3 regions of the Pandoraea sp. LA3 genome follow, and region 2 is predicted to be linked to each of the others. Evidence: predicted binding sites of a transcription regulator. Region 2 holds the regulator's gene; each other region holds the start of a gene.
What was found. Region 2 encodes sigma-54, which starts transcription at its own class of promoters, with help from an activator protein. Its sites were predicted from a motif close to TGGCANGNAANCTGCTTT; they were not measured.

Region 1 (4,227 bases), on a different contig from region 2:
ATTCGACTGCCAGCGAGTGGTCGACCACGAGTTGCGTCGGCACCACCGGATTGACCAGTGCGGGGTCGCCGCCTTGCGCCGCAATGGCGTCGCGCAGCCCGGCGAGGTCGACGAGCGCGGTCTGCCCCAGAATGTCGTGACACACGACGCGTGCCGGGAACCACGGAAAATCGAGGTCGCGGCGTCGCTCGATCAGTTGTCGGAGCGAGTCGGTGAGCGCCGCCGGTTCGCAGCGGCGCACGAGGTTTTCGGCCAGCACGCGCGACGTGTACGGCAGGGAGTCGTACGCGCCGGGCGCAATGGCCTCGACAGCTGCTCGGGCGTCGAAATAGTCGAGCGACGTCCCCGGCAGGGATTTACGGTAGGCGGTGTTCATGTCGCGGTGTTATGGATTTGACGCGTATGGGGGACGGTAGGAACGGCAGACGCTGGATCGAGACGCCCCGGTGCCGATCGGCCCACAGAGAGCCCATCGGTGCCGAGGGTCGAGCGTCGGTACTCAGCGCTTCTCGATCGGCACGAACGTCTGGTCTTCCGGTCCCGTGTAGTTGGCGCTCGGACGAATGATCTTGTTGTCGATGCGTTGCTCGATGATGTGCGCGCTCCAGCCGGACGTGCGCGCGATCACGAACAGCGGCGTGAACATCGCGGTCGGCACGCCCATCATGTGATAGCTCACGGCGCTGAACCAGTCGAGGTTCGGGAACATCTTCTTGACGTCCCACATCACCGACTCGAGACGCTCGGCAATGTCGTACATCGCCGTGTTCTGCTGTTCCTTCGACAACTCGTGGGCGACTTCCTTGATGACCTTGTTGCGCGGATCGCTCACGGTGTAGACCGGGTGGCCGAAGCCGATGATCACTTCCTTGTTCTCGACGCGCTGACGGATGTCGGCCTCGGCTTCGTCCGGCGAGTTGTAGCGTTTCTGCACTTCGAAGGCGACTTCGTTCGCGCCGCCGTGCTTCGGACCGCGCAGCGCGCCGATGGCGCCGGTGATGGCCGAATGGATGTCCGAGCCCGTACCGGCGATCACGCGCGCGGTGAACGTCGACGCGTTGAATTCGTGCTCTGCGTAGAGAATCAGCGAGGTGTGCATCGCACGCACCCACAGGTCCGACGGCTTCTCGCCGTGCAGCAGATGCAGGAAGTGGCCGCCGATGCTGTCGTCGTCCGTCTCCACGTCGATACGCACGCCGTTCTGGCTGTAGTGATACCAGTACAGCAGCATCGAGCCGAGGCTCGCCATCAGACGATCGGCGATATCGCGCGCGCCGGGAATGTTGTGGTCGTCCTTCTCCGGCAGCACGGTGCCGAGCACCGACACGCCCGTGCGCATCACGTCCATCGGGTGAGCGGCGGCGGGCACGGCTTCGAGGGCGTCCTTGACGGCGGCGGGCAGACCGCGCAGCGACTTGAGCTTGGCCTTGTAGCCACGCAGCTCGGCCACCGTCGGCAGCTTGCCGTAGACCAGCAGATAGGCGATCTCTTCGAATTCCGAGGTTTGCGCCAGATCCAGAATGTCGTAGCCGCGATAGTGCAGATCGTTGCCCGAACGGCCCACGGTACACAGCGCGGTATTGCCTGCGGTCACACCCGACAGGGCGACGGATTTCTTCGGCTTGAAGCCGGTGGCAGTCGTCTCGCTCATGCTCATTCCTCCAGGATCAGGGGTTCGTTATTTCTGTTGGGCGAACAGCGCGTCAAGCTTCTGTTCGTAGGCGTGGTAGCCGATGCTCTCATAGAGTTCGGCACGGGTTTGCATCGTGTCGAGCACGGCCTTTTGCGTGCCGTCGCGACGAATGGTGTGATAGACGTTTTCCGCCGCCTTGTTCATCGCGCGAAACGCCGAGAGCGGATACAGCACCAGACCGACCTGCGCGCTCTTGAGCTCTTCCACGGTGAAAAGCGGCGTCGAGCCGAACTCGGTGATGTTCGCGAGCACGGGCACCTTCACGGCGTCGGAGAACTGGCGATACATCGGCAGTTCGGTCATCGCTTCGGGGAAGATCATGTCGGCGCCCGCTTCGACGCATGCGCAGGCACGGTCGATCGCGGCTTGCAGCCCTTCGACGGCGAGCGCGTCGGTGCGCGCCATGATCACGAAGTTCTCGTCGGTGCGCGCGTCCACGGCCGCCTTGATGCGGTCGACCATCTCCTGCTGCGTCACGATGGCTTTGCCCGGACGATGGCCGCAGCGCTTCGCGCCGACCTGATCTTCGATGTGCATCGCGCCCGCGCCGAACTTGATCAGCGATTGCACCGTGCGCGCGATGTTGAAGGCCGACGGACCGAAACCGGTGTCGACATCCACCAGCAACGGCAGGTCGCACACGTCGGTAATACGGCGCACGTCGGTGAGCACGTCGTCGAGCGTCGAGATGCCCAGATCGGGCAGGCCGAGCGAGCCGGCGGCGACACCGCCGCCCGAGAGATAGATCGCCTTGAAACCGGCCGCCTTGGCGAGCAAGGCGTGGTTGGCGTTGATCGCGCCGACAACCTGCAACGGTTGCTCGGTCTTGACGGCCTCGCGGAAGGCGGCGCCGGCCGAACGAATGGTTTGCGTCACTTGAGTCCCTCGGTCGTGTCTTGCACGATGCGCGGCATGACGTCGCAGCATCGCACGTGGGTTGAGTAGCGATTACGTCATAGCAACGGACGTGCCAGCCTGCGCCACGGCTGTGAACATGCGATGGCTCCGCAGGCGTAACGCCTTCATTTGTCGACGGAAATTCTTCGCCGGCATGACGTTTACGTCAAGGTAAATATGCCTCGATTGGCGGGCATCCCGTCTCAGAACGTTTCATTTTGAAACGAAAAATGAAACACATCGTCGCAACATGCTACGATGTGACGCCATCAATCTCTGCCACCTCGCACCCCGCCATGCCGAATTCGATCCCTCCGGACCTGCCTTCCCGTCTGCCGGTCGGCGCGTCGGGCGCCCTGAGCGCGGCGCGCGCAGGATCGATGCCCGCCATGCGAAAGCCGGTGATCTGGGCGGTCGGCATCAGCAAGCTCGGCGAGTTGTATCGCGACATCGTGCCGGACTACGCCGCGCAAGCCGAAGTGCATATCGTCGACAAGGGTTACGAGGCGGTCATCGAGGCACTGGAGCGGCTGCCCGCCGGGAGTGTCGACGGCATCGTCGCGGCAGGATCGAACGGTGACTTCCTGCGCGAGCGCCTGGCACTGCCCGTCGTGCTCGTGAAGGTCACCGGCTCGGACGTCATGCATGCGCTGGCCCGCGCGCGACGCGCGCTGCCGTCGACGTCGCCCGACTCGCGCATCGCGCTGGTGTCCTACGCGCGTCCGGCCGCCGAGTTCGAACGCTTCAAGAGCGCCTTTCATATCGACATCGCCCAGCACACTTACGTCGATGCGCAGAATGCCGAAGACCTCGTGCACCGCCTGCGCGACGAGGGCATGCAGGTCATCGTCGGCCCGGGGCTGGTCACGCAACTGACCGAGCGCGCCGGGCTGACCGGCATCTTTCTCTACTCGCAGGATTCGGTGCGCGCCGCGTTCGATACGGCGCTGGAAGTCGCGCGCCTCGGGCGCATCGAAGCGCAACGGCGCGAGCGTCTCGACACGGTGCTGCGACACTTGCACGAAGGCGTGGCCGCCGTCGACCTGAACGGACGCATCGAAGCGATCAACGCGTCGATGGCCGGCATGCTCCGCGTGACGGTGGCCGACGCGGTCGGGCGCCCGCTCGACGCCATCGCCCCCGCGCTCGACATCGCCCGCACGCTGGAGAGCGCGAGCGCCGAACTCGAAGCCATCGTGTCGATGGCGGGCAAGACGTGGGTCGTCAACCGCATTCCGCTGCTCGATCAGGGCACGCTCACGGGGGCGCTGCTTACCTGTCAGGATTCGCAGTCGTTTGCCCGGGTGGACCGGTCGCTGCGTTCGCGTCATCGCCCACGACACCTCGTGGCACGCTACCGTCTCGAGGATCTGATCGGCGACTCCGCCGCCATGACACAGGCCCGCGCACTGGCGCGCCGATATGCGCAGACCGACTCCACCGTGCTCGTGCACGGCGAGAGCGGCACGGGCAAGGAACTGCTGGCGCAAGGCATCCACAACGCGAGCCGCCGGCGCGACTATCCGTTCGTTGCCATCAACTGCGCGGCGTTTCCTGAAACGCTGCTCGAGAGCGAGTTGTTCGGTTATGAGGACGGTGCGTTCACGGGCGCGCGGCGCGGCGGGAAGGCGGGTCTG
Region 2 (4,227 bases):
CACCAGGCCGTGTCCACGGCTGATCAGCTCAAGGCCGAGTTCGCTCTTGCCCAGACCCGAATCGCCGGTGAGCAGCACGCCCATCCCGAGAATATCGATGAAAACGCCGTGCATCGTGCATCGCGGGGCAAACACGCGGGAGATGTACAGGCGCAGGCTGTCGATGACCGACGCCGTGGACAGCGGCGTGGTGAACAGCGGCGTCGAGGAGCGAGTACAGCGCAGCACCAGATCGGGCGGCGCTTCCAGGCCGTCTGCCACCACGAGGAACGGCGGTTCCAGTGCGATGACTTCACCCATATGACGCTTGCGGTTCTCGTCCGTGAGGCGCTGGTAATAGCGCAACTCGGCCTCGCCGAGCACCTGAATCCGGTTCGGGTGGATGAGGTTCAGGTGACCCACGAGGTCGGCGCTGGAGGTGGCCGTAGCCACGCTCTCGGGCGTGAATCCGCGCTCCCACCCCTCATGGCCCGTGAGCCACGACAGACGCAGCGTCGCCGCGTTGTCGTCGAAAATGCTTTGCGCGTTGATGCCGGTCAGTTCCACCGCGTCGCCTCGTTCGGTTGGATGTGAGAGCTATTGAAGTCGTCTGTGTTCGCGGCGGTTCGTACCGGATGGCGCCCGGATCAGGGCTGCCAGTTCGCGAGTGCGGTATGGATCTCGTTCGCGCTCGGGGCGTTGATCAGTGTCTCGCGCATTGTGCGGTCGGAAAGCAACTGCGCAATTTCGGACAAGATCTCGAGATGCTGCTGCGTGGCCTGTTCGGGCACCAGCAGGAAAAACAGCAGGGACACCGGCTGGCCGTCAGGCGCTTCGAAAGGAATGGCTTCTTCGAGGCGGATGAATGCCGCCATCGGATGCTTCAGCCCTTTGATGCGGCCGTGCGGGATCGCGACCCCTTCGCCGAGTCCGGTGGAACCCAGACGTTCGCGGGCGAACAGGTTGTCAGTGACCGTAGCGCGCAGGAGCTGGGCATTCTTCTCGAAGAGAAGGCCGACTTGCTCGAAGACGCGCTTCTTGCTGGTGACGGACAGTCCAAGCAGGATGTTGGACTCAGGTAAGAGTTTGAATAAACGGTTCATCTTGTAATGCGGGCGAACGCTTAGTCGCCCTCCAACCCCCGATTGACCTCGCATTATAGACCACCCGCCGCCGTGCTCGCGGAGTGACACCGAACTGGGCCGAACCATACAAAAGGGGCCGTACTACGGCCCCGCGGTGGGTGTTGCCAGACTTACGAGAGACGGATATACGCTCGGGTGGTTCCTTGCGGGTTTTCGTCAGTGTCAGTCAATGCGATGACCACGCCTGAACCGAGCTTATTGCAGCGGTTCCGCCTCAGGAGGGAGTTGGTGGTGCTTGATAGCCTCGCGACCGTGATCCTGAACCTTGTCCTTGTACTGCACTACCTTGCGGTCGAGCATGTCGATCAGCTTGTCGATGGCGGCATACATATTCTCGTCACACTTCTCGACGAAAATTTCCTTGCCCTTGAGATTCACCGTGACGCTCGCGTTCTGGCGTCCCGCTTTCTCCTTGGACTTGTCGACAGAAAGGATCACCTCGACACTAATGACCTGATCGAAATGCCGCAACACGCGTTCAAGCTTGTTGACGACATATTCTTTCAGTGATGCCGTGACTTCGAGATGATGTCCACTGATCTGAAGATTCATAGCTGCTCTCCTTGCTGAAATGCCGAAGTGCACGCCGCGTCATCGTTGACGCTGGCTGGCATGAGCGCGAGCCATTGACGAGACGCAATGTCGCACTGCGGCGTTATGCCCCAGTCGCCAACATGGCGCACCAGGACTGTCCTACAAAGATTTGCGCAAGTTCACTGCGGGGATTCGCATGGCCTCGCGGTATTTCGCGACGGTGCGCCGCGCCACCACAAAACCTTGCTCTGCCAGCAGTTCCGCGATTCGGCTGTCGGAAAGGGGGCTCTGCGGGTCTTCTGCTCCTATGAGTTGCTTGATGAGTGCGCGGATGGCGGTCGATGACGCAGCGCCTCCGGCTTCCGTTGCCACGTGTGACCCGAAGAAGTACTTGAGCTCGAAGGTTCCAAATGGAGTGAGCATGTACTTACTCGTCGTCACCCGTGAAATCGTGGATTCATGTAAACCCAGCGTATCAGCAATCTCGCGTAAAACCAAGGGCCGCATGCCGATTTCGCCATGCGTGAAGAAGTTCTTTTGACGCTCGACAATGGCCTGCGCGACCCGCAGGATCGTGTCGAAGCGTTGCTGGATGTTCTTGATCAGCCAGCGCGCTTCCTGCAACTGCTGTTGGAGGTTGCCGGTGCCCGGATCGTTCCGGTTGTTTCGCAGAATCCGCGCGTACATTTCGTTGATACGCAGACGCGGCATGACTTCCGGGTTGAGTTCGGCCGTCCAGCCGCTTCCCTGCTTGCGTACCAGCACGTCCGGCACGACGTAGTCGGCCTGCGGCGAGCCATACGCCGCGCCCGGGAACGGGTCCAGCGAGCGGATCAGTTGATGGGCGGCGCGCAGGCCATCCTCGGTCACGCCGAGCAGGCGGCGCAGGCGGGTGTAATCGCGCGCGGCCAGTAATTCCAGGTGATCGGTGACGATGCGAAGCGAGAGCGTACGCACGCTGCTGGCGGGCAGACGCTGAAGCTGCAACCGCAGGCATTCCGCCGGGCTGCGGGCACCCACGCCCGCCGGATCGAAGCTTTGCAGGAGGGCGAGCGCTGCGTTGATCTCTTCGGTCTCGAGCGCCAGTTCTTCGGGCATTTCCGCCTGAATTTCGTCGAGCAGGGAGCCGAGATAGCCGTCTTCGTCGAGCGACTCGATCAGAAACTCCACCAGCGCGCGGTCGCGCGGACTGGCCTTGGTCAGGCGCAACTGGGCCAGCAGATGTTCGCGGAGGTTGGGATGGTCGACGTGCAGTTGCGGGCGCGCGTTGTCGTCGTCGTCCGATGCGCTGCCCGAGCGGGCAAAGTCGTTCAGGCTCCAGTCGCTGCCGTTGTCCTGGGCGTTGTCGTCGAAGCGGGCCTCGCCGTCCAGCTCACGGGCTTCGTCGTGACCATTGGCGGGTTCCGCGCTGTCGTTCGAACTACTGGACGACGAACTCCGCTCGTTGCGCAGCGACCCGTCGGTACCCACACGCACCGAGCCGGCGAGCCAATCGTCCTCGCGTTCGAGCATCGGGTTCTGGGTGAGGGCGTGCTCGACTTCCTGCTGAAGTTCGAGCGTCGACAGTTGCAACAACCGGATCGATTGCTGCAACTGCGGCGTGAGGGTCAGGTGCTGCGAGGTGCGGAGTTGAAGAGTCGGTTTCATAGCGTGTCTCGCCTTCATTGTAGAGGCTTTGTCACGCCAACGGAACCGGCCTGACCTCCTATCGGAGGCAGGGTTTACATGCGAAAAATTTGCTTTACATCCGGAAATTTTCGCCCAGATACACGCGACGGACGCTTTCGTCCGCGACGATCTGGTCAGGTGTGCCGGCGGCGAGCACCGAGCCTTCGCTGATGATGTAGGCGTGATCGCAGATGCCGAGCGTCTCACGCACGTTGTGATCGGTAATCAGGACACCGATGCCACGGTCCTTCAGGAAGCGCACGATGCGCTGAATTTCCAGCACCGCGATCGGATCGACGCCCGCGAACGGTTCGTCGAGCAAAATAAAACGCGGCTGCGTGGCCAGCGCACGCGCGATTTCCACGCGACGACGCTCGCCGCCCGAGAGCGACATGGCCGGATTCTCGCGCAGATGGCTCACCTGAAGCTCGTCGAGCAGCGATTCGATACGGCGCTCGATTTCGTCGCGCTTGAGCGGCTTGCCGTTCGCATCGACCTGCAATTCGAGCACGGCGCGAATGTTGTCTTCGACCGTGAGCTTGCGGAATACCGACGCTTCCTGCGGCAGATACGACACGCCCATGCGGGCGCGCTCGTGAATCGGCAGTTCGCTGATGAGGTTGCCGTCGAGCTGAATTTCGCCGTCGTCGGCGGGCACCAGACCCACGATCATGTAAAACGACGTGGTCTTGCCGGCACCGTTCGGTCCGAGCAGTCCGACGACCTCGCCGCTCTTCACGTCGAGCGACACGTCCTTCACGACGGTACGCGCGCCGTACTGCTTCTTGAGCGAGCGTACGACGAGTGCGCTCGGCTTGCCGGCGAGGCCCGCGCCCTGATTGATGGTCGAGGCGTTGCTGCTGGCGGTGCTGTTGGCAGAATTACTCACGCGGATTCCCGA
Region 3 (4,227 bases), on a different contig from region 2:
GCCTGCGTGCCGTTGATGCGGGCTTGCCACGGATCGGGCAGACCGTCGAGCGAGAACAGCAGACGCTCGTACAACGCCCGACGATTGGCCGCATCGGCCACCACGCGTTGCTTCACGTAATCGAGGCCGACACGGTCGAGGTAATGCACCGTGCGGTCGAGGTAGTAGGCCTCTTCGCGATACAACTGAAGGAACGCGCCGGTGTACTCCTTGACCTCTTCGGCCGTCTTCACCTTGACGAGGAACTGCGCCACTTCGGTCTTGATACCGCCGTTGCCGCCCACGTACAGCTCCCAGCCCGAGTCGACGGCGATCACGCCCACGTCCTTGATACCGGCTTCGGCGCAGTTGCGCGGGCAGCCCGATACGGCCAGCTTCACCTTGTGCGGCGACCACATGTTCGCGAGCATCGTTTCCAGATCGATGCCCATCTGCGTGCTGTTCTGCGTGCCGAAGCGGCAGAACTCGCTGCCCACGCATGTCTTCACGGTACGGATCGACTTGCCGTACGCGTGCCCCGACGGCATGCCCAGATCGCGCCAGACATTCACGAGGTCGTCCTTCTTCACGCCGAGCAAGTCGATGCGCTGACCACCCGTGACCTTCACCATCGGAATCTGATACTTGTCGGCCACGTCGGCGATGCGGCGCAATTCGCTCGCATTCGTCACGCCGCCCTTCATCTGCGGAATGACGGAGAACGTGTTGTCCTTCTGGATGTTGGCGTGCACGCGTTCGTTGACGAAGCGGCTTTGCGGATCGTCCACCGCCTCCTTGGGCCACGTGCTGAGCATGTAGTAGTTCAGTGCGGGACGGCACGTGGCGCAGCCGTTCGGCGTACGCCATTCAAGGAAGTCGAAGGCAGCGCGATGCGTGGTGAGACGGTGCTCGCGCACGGCGCGGCGAACGTCCGCGTGCGACAGATCGGTACAGCCGCACACCGCCTTTTCCTTCGGTGTCGCGTCGTACGTCGTGCCCAGCGTGCTCATCAGAATCTGCTCACACAGGCCTGCGCAGGACCCGCACGAACTCGCCGCCTTGGTGTGCTTCTTCACTTCGTCGAGCGTGAACAGACCCTTCTCGGTGATCGCCTTGACGATGGTGCCCTTGCACACGCCGTTGCAACCGCACACTTCGTCGCTGTCGGCCATGGCGGAGGCCCGGCTCTGGCCTTGCGTGCCGACGTCGCCCACGCTCGTCTCGCCGAACATGATGCTGCTGCGCAACTCGCCCAGCACGCGCCCTTCGCGCAGCAGCTTGAAGTACCACGCACCGTCGGTCGTGTCGCCATAGAGACAGGCGCCGACGAGCTTGTCGTCGCGAATCACGAGCTTCTTGTAGACACCGCTCGCCGGGTCCGACAGCACGATTTCTTCCGTGCCTTCGCCACCGAGAAAGTCGCCGGCCGAGAACAGATCGATGCCGGTGACCTTGAGCTTCGTCGAGAGCACCGAGCCGCGATAGCTGCCGATGCCCATGAGCGCCAGGTGATTCGCACAGACCTTGGCCTGCTCGAACAGCGGCGCGACGAGACCGTACGCCACACCGCGATGGCTCACGCACTCGCCCACGGCGTAGATGCGCGGGTCGTAGGTTTGCAGCGTGTCCGAGACCACGATACCGCGCGCGCAATGCAGACCGGCCGCTTCGGCCAGCGTCGTGTTCGGACGGATACCGGCAGCCATCACCACCAGATCTGCGTCGATCGCTTCACCGTTGCCGAACTTCACCCCGCGCACGCAGCCCGTCTCGTCGCCGAGAATTTCCGATGTCTGATGCGACAGGCGGAACGCGAGACCGCGCGCTTCGAGCGACTGTTGCAGCAGCTTGCCAGCGGTGTTGTCGAGCTGACGTTCGAGCAGCGTGTCGGCGAGGTGCACGACGGTGACGTCCATGCCGCGCAACTTCAGACCGTTGGCCGCTTCCAGACCGAGCAGACCGCCGCCGATCACGACCGCACGACGCTTCACGCGCGCCGTCTCGATCATGATTTCGGTGTCGCGAATGTCGCGGTAGCTGATCACGCCATCGAGATCCTTGCCCGGCACAGGCAGGATGAACGGGCTGGAGCCGGTGGCGATCAGCAGGCGGTCGTACGGCGCTTCGGTGCCGTCGGCACAGCGCACGACGCGACGCGGCCGGTCGATCTGCGTGACTTCCTTGCCCAGATGCAGCGTGATGCCCTTTTCCGCATACCAGTCGAGCGGATTGAGCACGATGTCCTTGAACGACTGCTCGCCCGCGAGCACCGGCGAGAGCAGGATGCGGTTGTAGTTCGGATGCGGCTCCGCGCCGAATACGGTGATGTCGTACTGATTCGGTGCGATCTCAAGCAGCTCTTCGAGCGTGCGGATACCGGCCATGCCGTTGCCGATGACGACCAGACGAGGTTTGCCCATGTTGTCTTCTCCTGTTGCCGCGCTTCATGCTCCGGAACCCGGTCCCGAAGTACAGCCCCGAAAAACAAAACGGCGTCCGTCCGCGCCGAAGCACGGAGGGACGCCGTTGTCCTGTGGGTACGTCGCAGGCTGTCCCGCCCGACGCCGCACCAGAATTCGTTGCCGGCGACGCCTTTGCCGCTAGCGTTATGGCTAACGCAACAAGCGTGCCAGCAGGAACGGGACTATCGGCAAAGCGTTGCCGGACAAGGAGAAGACATGAAGTTGTCTATGGGAAGTGTCCGATTCTTGAGCGTCATCTGCTGCACCGCAGCAGTGCACGACACGGGGCGCCTGCCCCGTGCGCACCATCATGATGCCTACATGCGGTGCGTCGGCACCTTGGTCGTCACCTCATCTCGACGGTGACGGCTGATGCCCGCTCACCTGCGCGCCGGCGTCGGCCGGCAGACGCGCGCCGTCGATCATGGCGAGCAGCGCGATCCCGGCCATGACGACGAACGTCCAGCGAAAACTCGCGGTGCTGAACGGCGTGACACCGGCGACCTCGGTGATCTTGAGCACGAGCGCACCGAGCGCGATGCCCATGCCGGTCGTCATTTGCTGAAGCGCCGAGGACAGCGTGCTGGCGCCGCTCATGTCGGCCGGCGGCACGTCGGCATAGGCCAGCGTCGCCAGCGTGGTGAACTGCACCGAGCGACAGATGCCGCCGAAGAGCAGCACCAGCGCAATGATCCACAGCGGCGTCGTTGCCGAAAGCATCGCGCACAGGGCAAAGCCCACGACCACGAGCCACCCGTTGCCCAGCAACACCCTGCGGAAACCGAAGCGGCGCATGATCGGCGTGGTCGCCGGTTTGATGCCGAGGTTACCCGCGAACAGCGCGAGCATCAGCAACCCGGACGTCACGGCGCTCATGCCGAACGCCAGCTGGAACATCAGCGGCAGTAGAAACGGCGCGCTGCCGATGGCGATCCGAAACATCGAGCCGCCCCACACGGTGACCGCAAACGTCTGCACCCGCATCGCCCCCAGATTGAGAAGCGGATGCGACGTGCGGCCGAAGTGGCGGATCGACCACGCCATCGCCAGGCCGCCGATGACCAGGCAACCGATCACGGCCGGCCAGTCCGCCGGGGTGCGGCTCGCGAGTTCGACACCGAACATCAGCAGGCTGGCCCCGACGCCGCTCGCGACGAATCCCGCCAGATCGAACGGCTTGCGCTGCCCCGGCGACGGCTTCACCAGCCATAACGCCGCCGCGAAGGCCGCCATGCCTAACGGAACGTTGATGAGAAAGATCCAGTGCCAGCTCCATGTCGACGAGATGAAGCCGCCGAGCGCCGGACCGAGCACCGGGGCGGCGAGACCCGGCCAGGTGATCGTCGCGATGGCGCGCACCAGCGCCGGCTTCGGCGTGCTGCGCAGCACGACCAGACGGCCGACCGGGACCATCATGGCGCCGGCGAGCCCTTGCAGCACACGACACACGGTGAACATGTCGAGACTCGTGCTCATCGCGCACAGCACCGACGCGAGCGTGAAAAGCGCGATTGCCGCCGGGAACACGCGACGCGGCCCCAGCCGGTCCGCGAGCCAGCCGCTCGCCGGAATGAATGCTGCGAGTGCGACGAGATAAGCCGACAGGCCGATCGAGAGCTGCGAGGGAGCGACGCCGAAGTCCCGCGCCATGGCGGGAATCGACGTCGTGATGATGGTCGCGTCGAGGTTCTCCATGAAGAACGTCGAGGCGACGAGCAACGGCAATGCCGTCGGTGACACTTTCTGCGCGGGCGTCTGCACGTTCATTCGTCCTGCATCAGGGCGC

Region 1: the regulator sigma-54 is predicted to act here: its motif matches at 2,649-2,666, upstream of prpB (methylisocitrate lyase).
Region 3: the regulator sigma-54 is predicted to act here: its motif matches at 2,594-2,611, upstream of nirB (nitrite reductase large subunit NirB).

Annotation. Positions count from the first base shown of each region.
Region 1 covers NZ_PTPY01000035.1:357,993-362,219, reverse strand. The annotation lists gene acnD (Fe/S-dependent 2-methylisocitrate dehydratase AcnD) at 1-376, opposite strand, end outside; gene prpC (2-methylcitrate synthase) at 500-1,651, opposite strand; gene prpB (methylisocitrate lyase) at 1,679-2,569, opposite strand; gene prpR (propionate catabolism operon regulatory protein PrpR) at 2,971-4,227, shown strand, end outside.
Region 2 covers NZ_PTPY01000034.1:217,814-222,040, reverse strand. The annotation lists gene hprK (HPr(Ser) kinase/phosphatase) at 1-546, opposite strand, end outside; gene ptsN (PTS IIA-like nitrogen regulatory protein PtsN) at 627-1,082, opposite strand; gene raiA (ribosome-associated translation inhibitor RaiA) at 1,320-1,676, opposite strand; gene C5N93_RS15160 (RNA polymerase factor sigma-54) at 1,818-3,305, opposite strand; gene lptB (LPS export ABC transporter ATP-binding protein) at 3,400-4,170, opposite strand; gene lptA (lipopolysaccharide transport periplasmic protein LptA) at 4,208-4,227, opposite strand, start outside.
Region 3 covers NZ_PTPY01000029.1:25,168-29,394, forward strand. The annotation lists gene nirB (nitrite reductase large subunit NirB) at 1-2,399, opposite strand, end outside; gene C5N93_RS09580 (MFS transporter) at 2,793-4,208, opposite strand; gene C5N93_RS09585 (acyl-CoA dehydrogenase family protein) at 4,205-4,227, opposite strand, start outside.